4 regions of the Geodermatophilus sp. SYSU D00814 genome follow, and region 2 is predicted to be linked to each of the others. Evidence: riboswitches for the same ligand, from Rfam matches in the RefSeq annotation. Region 2 holds a riboswitch; each other region holds the start of a gene.
The links. Region 2 has a riboswitch for cyclic di-AMP ahead of ACI780_RS05310 (hypothetical protein). Riboswitches for the same ligand answer to the same signal wherever they lie in the genome.
Positions count from the first base shown of each region.

Region 1: it holds a riboswitch for cyclic di-AMP, as region 2 does, so the genes downstream of both, ACI780_RS03655 (aggregation-promoting factor C-terminal-like domain-containing protein) here and ACI780_RS05310 (hypothetical protein) in region 2, are expected to answer to the same signal.
Region 3: it holds a riboswitch for cyclic di-AMP, as region 2 does, so the genes downstream of both, ACI780_RS22750 (C40 family peptidase) here and ACI780_RS05310 (hypothetical protein) in region 2, are expected to answer to the same signal.
Region 4: it holds a riboswitch for cyclic di-AMP, as region 2 does, so the genes downstream of both, ACI780_RS15865 (C40 family peptidase) here and ACI780_RS05310 (hypothetical protein) in region 2, are expected to answer to the same signal.

Region 1 is NZ_JBJGYP010000003.1:180,235-183,428, reverse strand. Features, by position in the region: gene ACI780_RS03665 (TetR/AcrR family transcriptional regulator) at 1-140, opposite strand, end outside; gene ACI780_RS03660 (class I SAM-dependent methyltransferase) at 182-820, opposite strand; gene ACI780_RS03655 (aggregation-promoting factor C-terminal-like domain-containing protein) at 933-1,859, opposite strand; cyclic di-AMP (ydaO/yuaA leader) riboswitch at 2,091-2,252, opposite strand; gene ACI780_RS03650 (DivIVA domain-containing protein) at 2,417-3,194, opposite strand, start outside.
Region 2 is NZ_JBJGYP010000005.1:104,252-107,445, forward strand. Features, by position in the region: gene ACI780_RS05300 (serine/threonine protein kinase) at 1-758, shown strand, start outside; gene ACI780_RS05305 (DNA-directed RNA polymerase subunit alpha C-terminal domain-containing protein) at 784-1,389, shown strand; cyclic di-AMP (ydaO/yuaA leader) riboswitch at 1,535-1,688, shown strand; gene ACI780_RS05310 (hypothetical protein) at 1,938-2,903, shown strand; gene ACI780_RS05315 (ROK family transcriptional regulator) at 2,891-3,194, opposite strand, start outside.
Region 3 is NZ_JBJGYP010000045.1:9,889-13,082, forward strand. Features, by position in the region: gene ACI780_RS22745 (carbohydrate kinase family protein) at 1-732, opposite strand, end outside; gene ACI780_RS22750 (C40 family peptidase) at 789-1,307, opposite strand; cyclic di-AMP (ydaO/yuaA leader) riboswitch at 1,320-1,472, opposite strand; gene ACI780_RS22755 (hypothetical protein) at 1,847-1,978, shown strand; gene ACI780_RS22760 (hypothetical protein) at 2,404-2,688, shown strand; gene ACI780_RS22765 (hypothetical protein) at 2,792-3,085, shown strand; gene ACI780_RS22770 (SMP-30/gluconolactonase/LRE family protein) at 3,089-3,194, opposite strand, start outside.
Region 4 is NZ_JBJGYP010000019.1:34,376-37,569, forward strand. Features, by position in the region: gene ACI780_RS15855 (serine hydrolase domain-containing protein) at 1-182, opposite strand, end outside; gene ACI780_RS15860 (DUF3817 domain-containing protein) at 198-515, opposite strand; gene ACI780_RS15865 (C40 family peptidase) at 673-1,797, opposite strand; cyclic di-AMP (ydaO/yuaA leader) riboswitch at 1,805-1,941, opposite strand; gene ACI780_RS15870 (hypothetical protein) at 2,133-2,354, shown strand; partial or broken gene ACI780_RS15875 (YhjD/YihY/BrkB family envelope integrity protein) at 2,459-3,194, shown strand, end outside.

The sequences.
Region 1 (3,194 bases), on a different contig from region 2:
ACGGAGATGTCGGCCAGCGGACGCTGCCCGAGCAGCTCCTCGGCGGTGGTGAGGATGGCCCGCTCGCGGTCGTCGCCGGAGGGGCGGCGGGCGCGGCGTCCGCGGCTGCCGCCGGGCGGGACGGGGAGCGGTGCGGCCACGGCGGCGACCCTACCGAGCGTGGCTCGGTGCCCGGGGGCGCTCAGGGCAGCCGCCACACCGTGGTGCGGCGCAGGCCCGGGCCCTCGGTCTCGGGCACGTCGAGGACGGTGACCGGCTCGAGCCGCTCGTGCGGCAGGTAGGGCCGGCCCGGGTCGCCGACGAGGACGGCGCTGCCGCGGGCGCGGGCCCGGTCGAGGAAGGGCAGCACCCGCTCGGTCATCACGCGGTCGTAGCAGACGTCCCCGGCCAGGACGACGTCGACGTCCGGGGGCTCGCGGTGCAGGACGTCGCCGATGACGCTGATCCCGGTGACGCCGTTGAGGACCGCGTTGACCGCGACCGCCGTCCGGGAGAACGGGTCGACGTCGCTGGCCAGCACGTGCCGGGCACCGGCGAGGACGGCGGCGACGGCGACCAGCCCGCTGCCCGACCCGAGGTCGAGGACGCGGCGGCCGGCCACCGGGACGGCGCCGTCGAGCACGGCCCGGGCCAGCGCCTGCCCGCCGGGCCAGGCCGCGGCCCAGAACGGCGGGTCCTCACCGGCCCCGCCGGCGTCCTCCATCGCCTCCCACAGCGCGACGACGTCGTCGGCGACGTGCAGCCGCACCTCCGGGACGAGGGAGGGCCGGCGGACCTGGGTGTGCGCGCGGACGAACGCCGCGGGCACCACCCTGGTCACCGGCCCTCCCTCAGTGACGTACCGGAACGGCCCCCCTGGGTGACGTGCTGGAACGGCCCCCGTGCAGGGGCCCGCGCCGAGCGGAGCGAGGTGTGGGGGGCAGCGGGTCCTTCTAGTACCAGCCGGTGGCCTGCGAGTGGGCCCAGGCCTCGCACGGCGAGCCGTAGCGGTCGTTGATGTAGATCAGGCCGGCGTCGATCTGCAGGTAACCGTCGGAGGTCTTGGCGATGCCGGTGCTGGCCCAGGTGGAGTCGAGGAACTGCGCGATGCCGTAGGCGGTGCTGGTGGGGTTCTGCGCGGTGGGGTTCCAGCCGCTCTCCTTGCCCCACAGCTTCTCCAGGCAGGAGAACTGCTCGGCGCCGACGAGGCTGAGCGCGTAGTCCTTGAACGACCCGCTCTTGGCGGTGCTCGAGCCGCTGCTGCTGGCGGCCGGCGCCTCGGTGGCCGCGGCGGCCGGCGCGGCGGCAGCGGCCTGCTCGGCAGCAGCCTGCTCGGCGGCGGCCTGCTCGGCCGCGGCAGCCTCGGCAGCGGCCTGGGCCTCGGCGGCGGCCTGGGCCTCGGCGGCGGCGCGGGCGGCCTCCTCCTCGGCGGCGACGCGGGCGGCCTCCTCGGCGGCGGCCTGCTCTGCGGCAGCCTGCTCGGCGGCGGCCTGGGCCTCGACGGCGGCGGCGTCGACCGCGGTGCGCTGGTTGCGCGAGGCGGCGAGGTCCTCGAGGGAGGCGAGGGTGTCGTCCCCGATGGCGCTGGTGGTGGCCGCGTCCTCGTCCTCGGACTGCGGCGGGATGCCCAGCGCCTCGGCGACGCCCACGGAGGCGCTCGCGGTGTCGGTCCCGGTGTCGGCGCTGCCGCCGGTACCGGTGGCGGTCAGGACGCCGACGAGCAGGGCGCCGGCGGTGGCGGTGCCGAGCAGCAGCGCCGGACGGCGGGAGCCGAGCAGGCCGCGGCGGCGGGCGGGGGCCTCGTCGACGTCGGTGACCTCGACGGCGGCGGCCTCGAGGGTCTCCGGCGTGTCGGAGGCGGTGTGGCGGTTACGGGGCATGAGGGTGGGAACTCCGGGGGGAGAGAGCACGCGGCGGCCCGGGGCGTGGGCGCGCACACGCGGTCGCGGTCTACGGGGTCTGGCGGAGTGCGGGTCTCCGGCGGCTCCGGCGGTGCCGGGCGCGGCAGGGCAGGGTCGAGCCGGCGTCAGGAGGACGCGAGGGCACGCTGCGCGCGCCGGCGGCTGCACCTGCGGGCCACGGGGGCCCGGAGGCGGGGCATGCGGAGACTCCGTTCCTTCCGTGAGCCGCCTACCGAGTTAGCTGACGGGTTCGGGCGGGAAGCAGCCCTACGCGCCGGCGAGCGGAGCTCGCCGGGTGCGATTCACCCCGGCACTGCGGTGGGTCCCCGGCTCGCGTCCGCGGGGACGGACACGACTCGGCGGCGTCCGGCCAGGTTCCCCGGACGGGGAGGGACGACCAACCGGACGCCCGCCACGGTAGAGGCCGTTACCGGTCCGTGACAACACGGGGACCGGAGGGACGGGCGGGACAGGTGGGGTGCAGGCGGGACGGACGCCGACCCCGCGGCCGGCGTCCGCCCTGCTCAGCGAGCCGGTCAGGAGGCCGCGGCGACCTCGGGCCGGCCGGCCCCGTGCAGCATCGTGAGCTGCGACGCATCACCGACGGCGACCGGGTCGCGACCGTCCGGCACTCCGGCGGTCCCCCGGCGCTCGGCGAGGACGGGGACGTCCTCGGGCAGCGCCCCGGCGACGACCGCGAGGGCCCGGTCGATCTGGCCGGTCAGCCCGAGCAGCCACTCGCGGGCCTGGTCGCGCTCGTCGCGCAGCGGCGCGAGCTCGGCCTCGGCGGCCAGCCGGCGCTCGAGCGCCTCGGCGTCGGCCCGGGCGCGCACCTCGGCGGCCTCCCGGTCCCGCTGCTCGCGCGCCTCGGCGGCCGCGCGGTCGAGCCGGGCGCGCTCCTCGGCCGCTGCCCGGCCCACCTCCGCCGCCTGGCGGCGGGCCGCCTCGAGCACGGCCGCGGCCTCGCTGCGGGTCTGCTCGCGCAGCGCGATGACCGCCTCGCGCATCTCGGCGACCCCGCGGAGCCGCGCCTCGGCCTCGGTGCGGGCCTCGGCGAGCAGCCGCCGGGCCTCCTCCTCGGCGGTCGAGGTGACCGCGGCGGCCTCCTGCTCGGCCCGGGCCACCAGGGCCCTGGCCTCCTCCGGCCCGGGCAGCGACTGCCGCTCGCGGACCAGCGCCGCGAGCCGGCGCCGGGCGTTCTGCAGCTCGGTCGAGCAGGCGGCGTAGCGGCTGAGGAGGTGGTCGTTCTCCCGCCGCAGGACCATGACCTCGGTCTCGGCCCAGTCCACGTAGGTGTCCACCTGCGCGCGGTCG
Region 2 (3,194 bases):
GGGGCAGCGCGGCGGCGGCCACCGCGACCGTCCTGACGGCGAGCGACCACGTCGGCCGCCCCGCCGACGAGGTCGCCGCGGACCTCTCCGCGCTCGGGCTCACCGTCGAGCAGCGGACCGAGGAGACGACGGCCGTCGAACCCGGCACGGTCGCCGACCTGGACCCGGTGGGTGTCCCGCTGCAGCGCGGCGACGTCGTGACGCTCGTCGTCGCCACCGCACCCTCGGCGCCGGCCCCGGCGCCCGGTGGCGGCGCGCCGGCCGGGAGCGCGGGCGGGACGGCACCCGAGAGCGCGCTGTCCGGGCCGGCCCCCGCACCGGCGGCCACCGCACCCGCGGAGCCCGCGCCGGCAGAGCCCGCGCCGGCAGAGCCCGCGCCGACGGACACGGCGCCGACCGACAGCGCACCGACCGACAGCGCACCGACCGACGCCGCGCCCACGGACGCCGCGCCGACGGACACGGCGCCGACCGGCACGACACCGACCGACACCACGCCGACCGACACCACGCCGACGGACACGGCTCCGACCGGCTCCACGCCGACCGACACCGCGCCCACGGGCACCCCGCCCACCGACCCGACGACCACGGACCCGGAGCCGTCGGACCCGGAGCCGTCGGACCCGGAGCCGTCGGACCCGGCCACGTCGGAGCCGTCGGCACCCGCCTCGTCCCCGCCGTCGTCCGCGGGCTCGGCGACGTCGTCGGCACCGGCCGGCGCCCCTCCGGCCCCCGACACCGGCGCGGCCGGCTGAGCGGCGGCGGTTAGGGTCCTCCGCCATGCCGACCAGCTCACCCGGGGACGCGACGGCGGGGACGATCGAGGCGCTGGGCCTGCCCACCCGGGCGGTCACCGCGCTGACCCGCGCCGGCATCACCGACGTCGCCGCGCTCGCCGCCCTCACCCGCCGCGAGCTCGCCGCCGTCCCCGGCCTCGGCGCGGGACTGGTCACCGCGATCCGCCGGGTCGTGCCCGAGCCGCCGACCACCCTGCCCCGCACCGCGACGCCCGCGCGCGACGACCGGCTCGCGCCGCCGGCCGACGACGACGGCGGCCCCGACTCCCCGGCCATCCCCTCCTTCGCCTCGCTGCGCGACCCGCGCCGCCGCACCGCGCTGGACCTGCTGGTGCCCGAGTCCGGCACCCCCGACGCCGAGGCCTGGAGCGAGCCCGCGCCCGACCCCGGGCCGCCGGCCGGGCGTCCCCCGGCACCGCCGGGGGACGCCGGCCGCGGTCCAGCCGCCGCGCCCCGCCCGGCCGAGTACGCCGACCTGCTGCGGCTGGGCGCGCGGCTGGCGCGCGTCGCGGTCACCGTGCCCGGCCGGGTCGCGCTGTGGTCGGTCCGCACCCAGGTCGACTGGCTGCGCCGGCTGCTCGGCAGCTGAGCCGGGCCGGGCGCGGCGCCGGCGACACGCCGGGCGGGGACGCGACGCTCGTCACGCTCGCCCGGGCCGAGATTGTCACGGAGCGGTAACGGCCACTACCGTGGCCGCCGTCCGACCGGTCGTCGCGTCCCCGTCCGGGGAGTCCGGACGGATGCCGCCGAGTCGCCCTCCGGGGCGAGCCGGGGACCCACCGCACCACTGGGGTGAATCCCGCACGCCGGACGCCGTCCGGCCGCGGGTAGGGCTGCTTCCCGCCCGAACCCGTCAGCTGACCCGGTAGGCGGCCATCGGGAGAAACGGAGAGCCGCCGGATGGCGCGCTTCTGCAGCACGACCGCACCACCCCGCCGGCTCCGCCGCACCCGGGTGCGCTCCCGCATCTGACCGCGCCCGGCCGTCCTCGACGCCGCACCGCGCCCGTCCGGACCTCCCGGACGGCGCACGCCGGTGCGCCCGCGTCGCGCTCGACGGCCGTGCCGCCTCCTGCCCGCACCCCACCACGGCGCCGCCCCGGCCGCGCCGTGCCTCCCCCTGGAGCACCCCCACCGCATGGACGCCCGCACCACCGGCACGGACGCCGCCACCGCCGAGATCCGCCGTTCGCCCGACACCCCCGACGGCCCCGCGCGCCGCCGCCCGCCCGTCCGCCGGCCCGCCCTGCTGCTGGGCGTGGCGGCCGCCGGCGCACTGCTGGCCAACGTGCTCGTCGCCCCCGACCCGGCCGCCGAGGCGCAGGCCGGGACGTCGGAGACGGTGACCGTCGCCCAGGCGCTGGGCCTGCCCGCGCGCACCGGCCCGGCCGCCGAGGCACCGCCGGTGCAGCCGGAGGACCTGCAGCCGCTGGAGGCCCTCGCGGCCAGCCGCGGCAGCCGCGAGGCCGCCGAGACCGCCGCCGCGCAGGCGCAGGCCGGCGCCGACCAGGCCGTGCTCGACGCCCAGGCCGCCGAGGCCGCGGCGCGGGCCGCCGCGGAGGCGCAGGCGGCGGCGGAGGCCCAGGCGGCCGCCGAGGCGCAGGCCGCGCACGAGGCCGCGCAGGCGCAGGCCGCCGCGGAGGCCGAGCAGGCCGCCTCGGCCGACCAGGGGTCCGCCGAGGCCGCCCCGGCGGCGGCGTCCTCCTCGTCGTCCTCGGCCACCGGCACCACGGCGTCGCGGGTCGCCCGGATCACCAACACCTCCGGCCCCGTGCGCGCGGTGGTGCAGGCCGCCGCCGACGCCGTGGTCAGCAACGTCCCCGGCGCCGCCTCGATCACCCTCGGCGGCACCCGCGCCAGCGCGACCGACCCCGGTGGGCACCCCTCGGGCCTGGCGCTGGACTACATGGTCATGAGCGACACGGCCCTCGGTGACGCGATCGTGCAGTACCACATCGCGCACTGGGACGAGCTCGGCGTCGACTACCTGATCTACGAGCAGAAGATGCTCTCCTCGCCCGGCGGCTCGTGGTCGCAGATGGAGGACCGGGGCAGCGCCACGGCCAACCACTACGACCACGTGCACGTCAACTACACCGGCTGAGGGATCCCGCCCAGCCACCGCACCGGGTCCTCGAGCACCGCGTCGAGGGCGCGCAGCGCCGCGCCGGTCGCCCCCGCGGCCGGCGTGGTGCCGCCCGCCGCCACCTCCGGCCGGCGCCACCGGGCCGAGAGCACCCGCCGGGCCAGGTGCTCCTCCAGCCGCGGGCGGAGCAGGCCGGTGAGCTCGGCGAGGTGCCCGCCCAGGACGACCGTGGGGATGTCGAGCACGTTGACCACCCCGGCCAGCGCGACGCCGAGCGCCCACGCCGCACTGTCCAGGGCGCGGCGGGCA
Region 3 (3,194 bases), on a different contig from region 2:
CACCTGCCACGTACCCGCCCGTGTGAGCACCCGGGTGGGGTGTGCGCCGGCGTGCACCACGGCCAGCGGCGGCGCCTCCGCGGGCAGGTCGCCGAGCAGCCCCAGCACCGCGGCCTCGGCGGCGTTGCAGAACAGCAGGTCCGCCCGCAGCCCGGCGAGCAGCCCGCGGTAGGCCGCGACCCCGTGCCGTTCGATCCGCGCCGCGGCCGCGACGTCGACGCTGACCGGTACCCCGGCGTCGCGCGCGAGGGAGGCAACGGCCACCAGCGCGTCCGGGAAGCGCAGCAGGTCGTAGCCGTCCAGGTGGACGACGGCGGCGTCGGCGAGCCACCCGGCGCGGACGTCGTCCGGTGTCAGGCCGCCCTCACCCCGGTCGGTGAGCGGCGTCCGCTCGCCGTCGGGGTGGACGAGGACCGTCGACAGCGGCGCCCGGCCGCGGCGGACCACCGCCGTCTGCACGCCCCGCGCGGCCAGGCCGGCGAGCAGCGTGTCGGCGAGCGGGTCCGCCCCAGCCCACCCGGTCAGCCGCGCCGGGGTGCCGAGCCGGGTCAGGGTCGCCGTGACGTTGGCCGGCGCCCCGCCCGCCGTCGTCGTCCGCACCACCCGCTGCTGGCTCCCCGCCCGCAGCGGCTCACTGAGCTCGAGCATCTGGTCGGCAACCAGCTTGCCCACCGCCACGACCGGGCCGGAGCCGGCGCGGCGGGGCCATCGCGGGCCGTCCTCGTCGTCCACGGCGACCAGGGTGCCCCGGCCGGGGAGGCCGGCCGGGGCACCCTGCCTGAGGTGCGTCAGGCGACGCGGCGGGCGCCCGCGTAGCTCGGCATCGAGTCGAGGTCGACGACGGCGACCGGCTTGCCAGCGGTCGAGGCGTGGACCATCTGGCCGTTGCCGATGTACATGCCCACGTGCGACACCGGGCTGTAGAAGAAGACCAGGTCACCCGGCTGCAGGTCGGACTTGGCCACCGCGGTGCCGAAGGTCGACTGGAGCTTCGAGGTGCGCGGGATCGAGATCCCGGCCGCCGCGTAGGAGTAGCTGGTCAGGCCCGAGCAGTCGAAGGCGTTCGGGCCGGTGGCGCCGTAGACGTAGGGGTCACCGACCTGGGCGAGCGCGGTGTCCACGGCGACCTGGGCCGCGGCGTTGGGGGCGACCGCCGGCGCGGCGGCCACGGTCGCGGTCGCCGTCCCACCACCACCCGAGTTCGCCGAGGCCGGGAGAGGTGAGAGGACGATGCCGGCTCCGGCGATGGCGGCGACGGCGATGCCGCGGAACGAGCGGCGGGTGGTGGACGTGCGTGCAGTCGTCATCGACGACGGTTCTCCTGTTCTCCACGGCCGCCTACCGGGTTAGCTGACGGGTTCGGACGGGGGAGTCGCCCGGCGCGACGGATCGCGCTCCACCCCAGGACTGCGGTGGGTCCCCGGCCCGGGTACCGGCTCTCGTGCCGGTGCCCGGTTCGGCGTGTCCGGCGGGTGTCACACAGGGCGTGACGGAGGACCCTGGCCGGACCGCGACGACGGTAGGGAGGGGTCCCGGGCCCCTCAACCGGACCGGGGGCCCGCCACGCCCGGACCGGCTCCCGGGACTTGACACCGGCCGCACGGCGGGACACCGGCTCCGACCTGCACGGACGCACGTGCCGCCGCCGTCCTCCCGGCGACGCGCCGTCGCCGACACGCCGGGCGGGACGAGAAAGGACGTGGCGGTGCGTCCGCACACGCCGTCAACGGCCCGCCACGCGCGGGGAGCGCAGCCGCCGGGATCCCCAGGGTTGCACCGCACGTTGACGGGGCACCCGACAGGCAACCGACATGAGGAGGACCCCGTGGGGATGTTGAGGAAGCTCGTGGCTTCGGGTGTCGCCGCCAAGGTGGTGCAGGAGCTCCAGAAGCCGCAGAACCAGGCCAAGATCAAGCAGTTCATCCGCGACTACCAGAGCAAGAACAAGAAGGGCGGGACGAGCGGCCGCGCCTACTGACCCACTCCGCTCCTCACGCCCCCCGTCCTGCGTCCGGGCCGGGGGGCGTGGTGCGTCCGGGGTCCATGGGATCGGTTGTCGCCGTTCCGAGACGACTCGGTCCTCGCGAATCCCGGTGTCGGGCCGAGGACGTGTGACGTTGGCCGGCGTCCCATCGGGGCACCGCTGCTCTGCCTTCGGGAGGGCCGTCGGTGCCCGTCCGCAACGAACACACGGGGTGTCCCATGAACCGGTCCGTCCCCTCCTACCGCCGGTCCGCCGGGCTCGTGGTCCTGCTCTCCGTCGGGCTCCTGACCGCCGCCTGCGGGAGTGAGGACGAGGCCGCGCCCACTGCCGCGACGCCGTCGTCCTCGTCCTCGGTGCCGTCCGCCCCGGAGACGCCCACCTCGACCGTGCCCGCTGCGCCCCCGACCTCCGATGCCGCCGTGGCACCGACCCCCGCACCGGAGTCCACGACCCAGGCCGCGCCGGTCGTCGACTTCTCCATGCCCGCGGTCGTCGGCCTGACCCTGCAGGACGCCCAGGACCTGATCCAGACCAACGGCGTCTTCCTGAGCCTGTCCCACGACCTGCTGGGCAGCCGCAGTCAGGTCCTCGACGCCAACTGGAAGGTCTGCACCCAGAACATCCCGGCCGGCCAGCAGGTCACCGGGAACGTCGAGGGGGCCATCGACCTCGGTGTCGTCAAGCTCGAGGAGTCCTGCCCCTGAGCCCTCCTCCCGGTCCTCCCGCCCTGGCTCCCGGAGTCCGCGTCATGCCCGCCGTGGCACGGCGTCGTCACGGGTGCGGGACCACCGAGGGGGCGAGGAGCGCATGTCCGAGACCACGACGACCACCATGAGGACCGGCGGGGGTGCGGCGGACCGTCGACCGCACGAGCGGATCGAGCACGTGGAGGCACTGCGGCGGGCGGCGACCCACCTCGCGACGGCGGAGTTCCTCGAGCGCCGCGCGGACCGGTCGGTCAACGCCGCGCTCGGCGCCCTGCTGCGCGAGCGCGCCCGCGAGCGCCGGCGCCGGGCCGGGCGGATCCTCACCGACCTGGGCATGCGCCCCCCGCGCGCGGTCCACCGCAGCCGGACCTCCCGCGCCGTCACCGGCGGCTGAGCGTCAGGGGCGGCCGGCGTGGGGGACGTCGACCTCCGTGGCCAGCAGCACCGCCTCGCGCACCGGCGCGCGGTTGTGCTCGTAGAAGTCCGGCGCCGCGCACATCAGC
Region 4 (3,194 bases), on a different contig from region 2:
GAGCCGAGCCGGTACTGGACGTCGGTGTGCGGCTCGGCGACGTCGCCGCGCCCGGCCGACCACGCCAGCCCGCCGTCGCGGACGACGCCGGCGACCAGGCTCGGCGCCCGGCCGTCGCGCTGGGCGCGGGCGGTGCGGGCCAGCAGGGTGCGGGCGGTGGCGGGCAGCACGGGCTCGGGCATGCCCGGAACGGTAGGTCAGGCCCGCGCGGGTGCCGCGAGCCTCCCGGTGCGGCCGGCCCAGCGCTCGAACACCACGGTGGCCAGCGGCGGGATCGAGGCGGCGAGCGCGAGCAGCGTCGTCCACGGCGACCAGCGCAGCACCCGGGACGCGACCAGCGCGACGGCGACGTAGGCGACGAACACCGCGCCGTGGACCGGGCCGAACACCTGCACGCCGACCTCGGAGGTCTCCGGCACGTACTTGACGTACATGCCGGCGAGCAGGCCCACCCAGGACAGCGCCTCGGCGACGGCGACGACGCGGAAGGCGGTGGCGACGGTGCGGGGGTTCATCGGTACGCGGTCCTCAGGCGTCGGCGGCAGCTCCGCAGGGACCAACGCGGCAGCCGGTCCCCCGGCTCCCCGTCCCGCTGTGACGCCGGTGACGTGCCGGAGCGGCCGCCCTCCAGGGTCCCGCGCCGAGCGTGCGAGGCGGGGGGAGGGTGGTCCTTCAGCCGATGCGGCGGGCTCCGGAGTAGCTGCCCATCGAGTCGATGCTGGCCACCTTGACGACGTCGCCGGAGGTCGGCGCGTGGACCATCTGGCCGTTGCCGATGTAGATGCCCACGTGGCTGACCGGGCTGTAGAAGAAGACCAGGTCACCGGGCTGCAGGTCGGCCTTCGACACCGCGGTGCCCATCTGCGACTGCATCTTGCTGGAGTGCGGGAGGCTGATCCCGGCGGCCTGGAAGGCGTACTGCGTCAGGCCGGAGCAGTCGAACGAGCCCGGCCCGGCGGCCGCCCACACGTAGGGCTTGCCGCGCTGGGCCATGGCGGTGGCGACGACGGTGCCGGCGACGCCGCTGGCCGGGGCCGGGGCCGCGGCCGGCGCGGAGGACGCGGTGGGGGCCTCCTCGGCGGCGGGCTCCTCGCGGTCCTCGTCGCGGCTGGCCCGCTGGTCCCCGGCGGCGTGCGCGGCGGCGGCGGCCTCGAGCGCGGCGCGCTGCTCCTCGGCGCTGAGCCGGGAGAAGTCGGCCTGGTAGGCGGCGATCTGGCCCTCGAGGTCGGCCTGCTGGGCGGCCACGGCGTCGTACTGGCGCTGGGCCTCGGCGGCGGCCTCGGCGGCCGCGGTCTGCGCGGCGGTGGCGGTCTCGGTGGCCGCGACGGCCTGGCCGAGCAGCTCGCCCTGGTAGCCGGCGACGCCCTGCAGGAGGCTGACGCGGTTGACGAACTCGTCGGCGTCCTCGCTGGTCATGAGCGCCTGGAACGAGCCCATGCCGTCGCCGGTGTAGGCCGACCGGGCGATCCCGACGACCTGCCGGCGGGCGGTGTCGACCTCGGCCTGCGCCTGGGCGAGGGACGCGGCGGCGGCCTCGGCCGCGGCCTGCTGGGCGGCCAGTGCCTCCCGGGCCTCGTTGAACTGCTCGGTGACGACCTCGAGGTCGTGCCCGCGGGCGGCCACCAGCTGCGCGGCCTCGGCCGCCGTGGTGGGCTCCTCGGCCAGGGCCGCGGACGGGACGACCCCCACGCCGACGCCGAGACCGAGGGCCCCGGCGAGGACGAGGGCGGCGCGGCGGCCGGGCCGGCGGTGCGGGCGGCCGGTCGCGCCGGGGACGGACGTGCGCAGGGACGCCACGCGGTGGTTCTCCTCTTCCCAGGCCGCCTACCGGGTTAGCTGACGGGTTCGGGCGTGGACTCGCCCGGCGCGTGCGGACACGCGCTGCACCCCAGGACTGCGATGGGTCCCCGGCCCGGCGCACCCGAGGGGCGCACCGGCTCGACGGCGTCCTCGGGGTGTCACCCAGGTCAGTGACGGAGCGCCCCGTTGGACACACACAGAGTAAGGGGCGTGACGGACCCGTGACAATCACCGCGGTGTAATCACATCGGTGACGTTCCGTGGTGGTGCGGCTACGGACACGCGGGACCCCGCCCGTTTGACCGGCCGCCGGGGCGTGTAGGAGTCAGGGCATGTCCTCCTCCACGCGGATGCGCCTGGCCCGGCCGCTCGTCGTGCTCGCGCTGCTCGGCTCCCTCACCGCCTGCGGCGACAACACCGACTTCTCCCGCGGGCCCACCAACTGCGACGCCAGCGGCGAGAACGCCAGCAACGAGAACGACGCCAGCTGCCAGGAGACCGGCCCGAATCCCGGCAACGACGCGCCGACCACCGACGACAGCTCCGAGGACTGAGCACCGCACCGGCGCCACTCCGACGGGCGCGCGCCCGCGGGGGCTGGTGCCATGAGCGGGTGACTCCGGAACGCAGGTGGACCGCGGCCCGCCTGCGCGCCGAGGTGCACACCCTGCTGCGCGGGGCCCAGCGGCTGCTGCGCGGCCGCGACCTCGCCCTCATCTCCGCCGGCCTGACCTTCTACGCGGGCATCGCGGTGGTGCCGCTGCTGCTGGTCGCCGTACGGCTGACCGCTCTGGTGACCTCGGCGGAGGAGGTGCGGGCGCTCACCGCGCGGCTGACCGAGCTGCTGCCCACGCCGCTGGGCGCCCCGGAGGCGGTCGAGCGGCTGGTCGAGGCCGGCACCCACCTCGACCTGCTGGGCTTCGTCCTGGCGCTGGTCCCGCTGACCTTCTACGGCGAGGGGCTGCGCCGCGCGCTGCTGCGCTTCAGCCAGCGCCGGGAGAACCTGACCGGCTGGCGCGGCCGGCTGCTCACCCTGCCGCTGGTCGTCGCCACGCCGCTGCTGCTCTACCCGCTGCTGCTGGCCGCCCGGGTGATGGCCGACCTGGCCCGCGAGGACGGCGTCGGGGCGGCACTGGGCCGCTTCGCCGTCGGCTACTACACCGTGCTGTTCGTCCTGACCGTGCCGGTGCTGTGGGGGTTCGGCGTCGTCTCGGGCGGCCAGCTGCGCTGGGGTGCGCTGACCAGCGGGGCGCTGTTCACCGCGGCCTGCCTGTCGGGCTTCCTGCAGGGCTTCGTGGTGTTCCTGTCCCTGCCGCTGGACCTGGGTGCCCCCTTCGGCGGCCTGGTCGTCGTCGGGGCGGTGGTCGCCGTCGGCCTGTGGCTGTTCCTGCTGC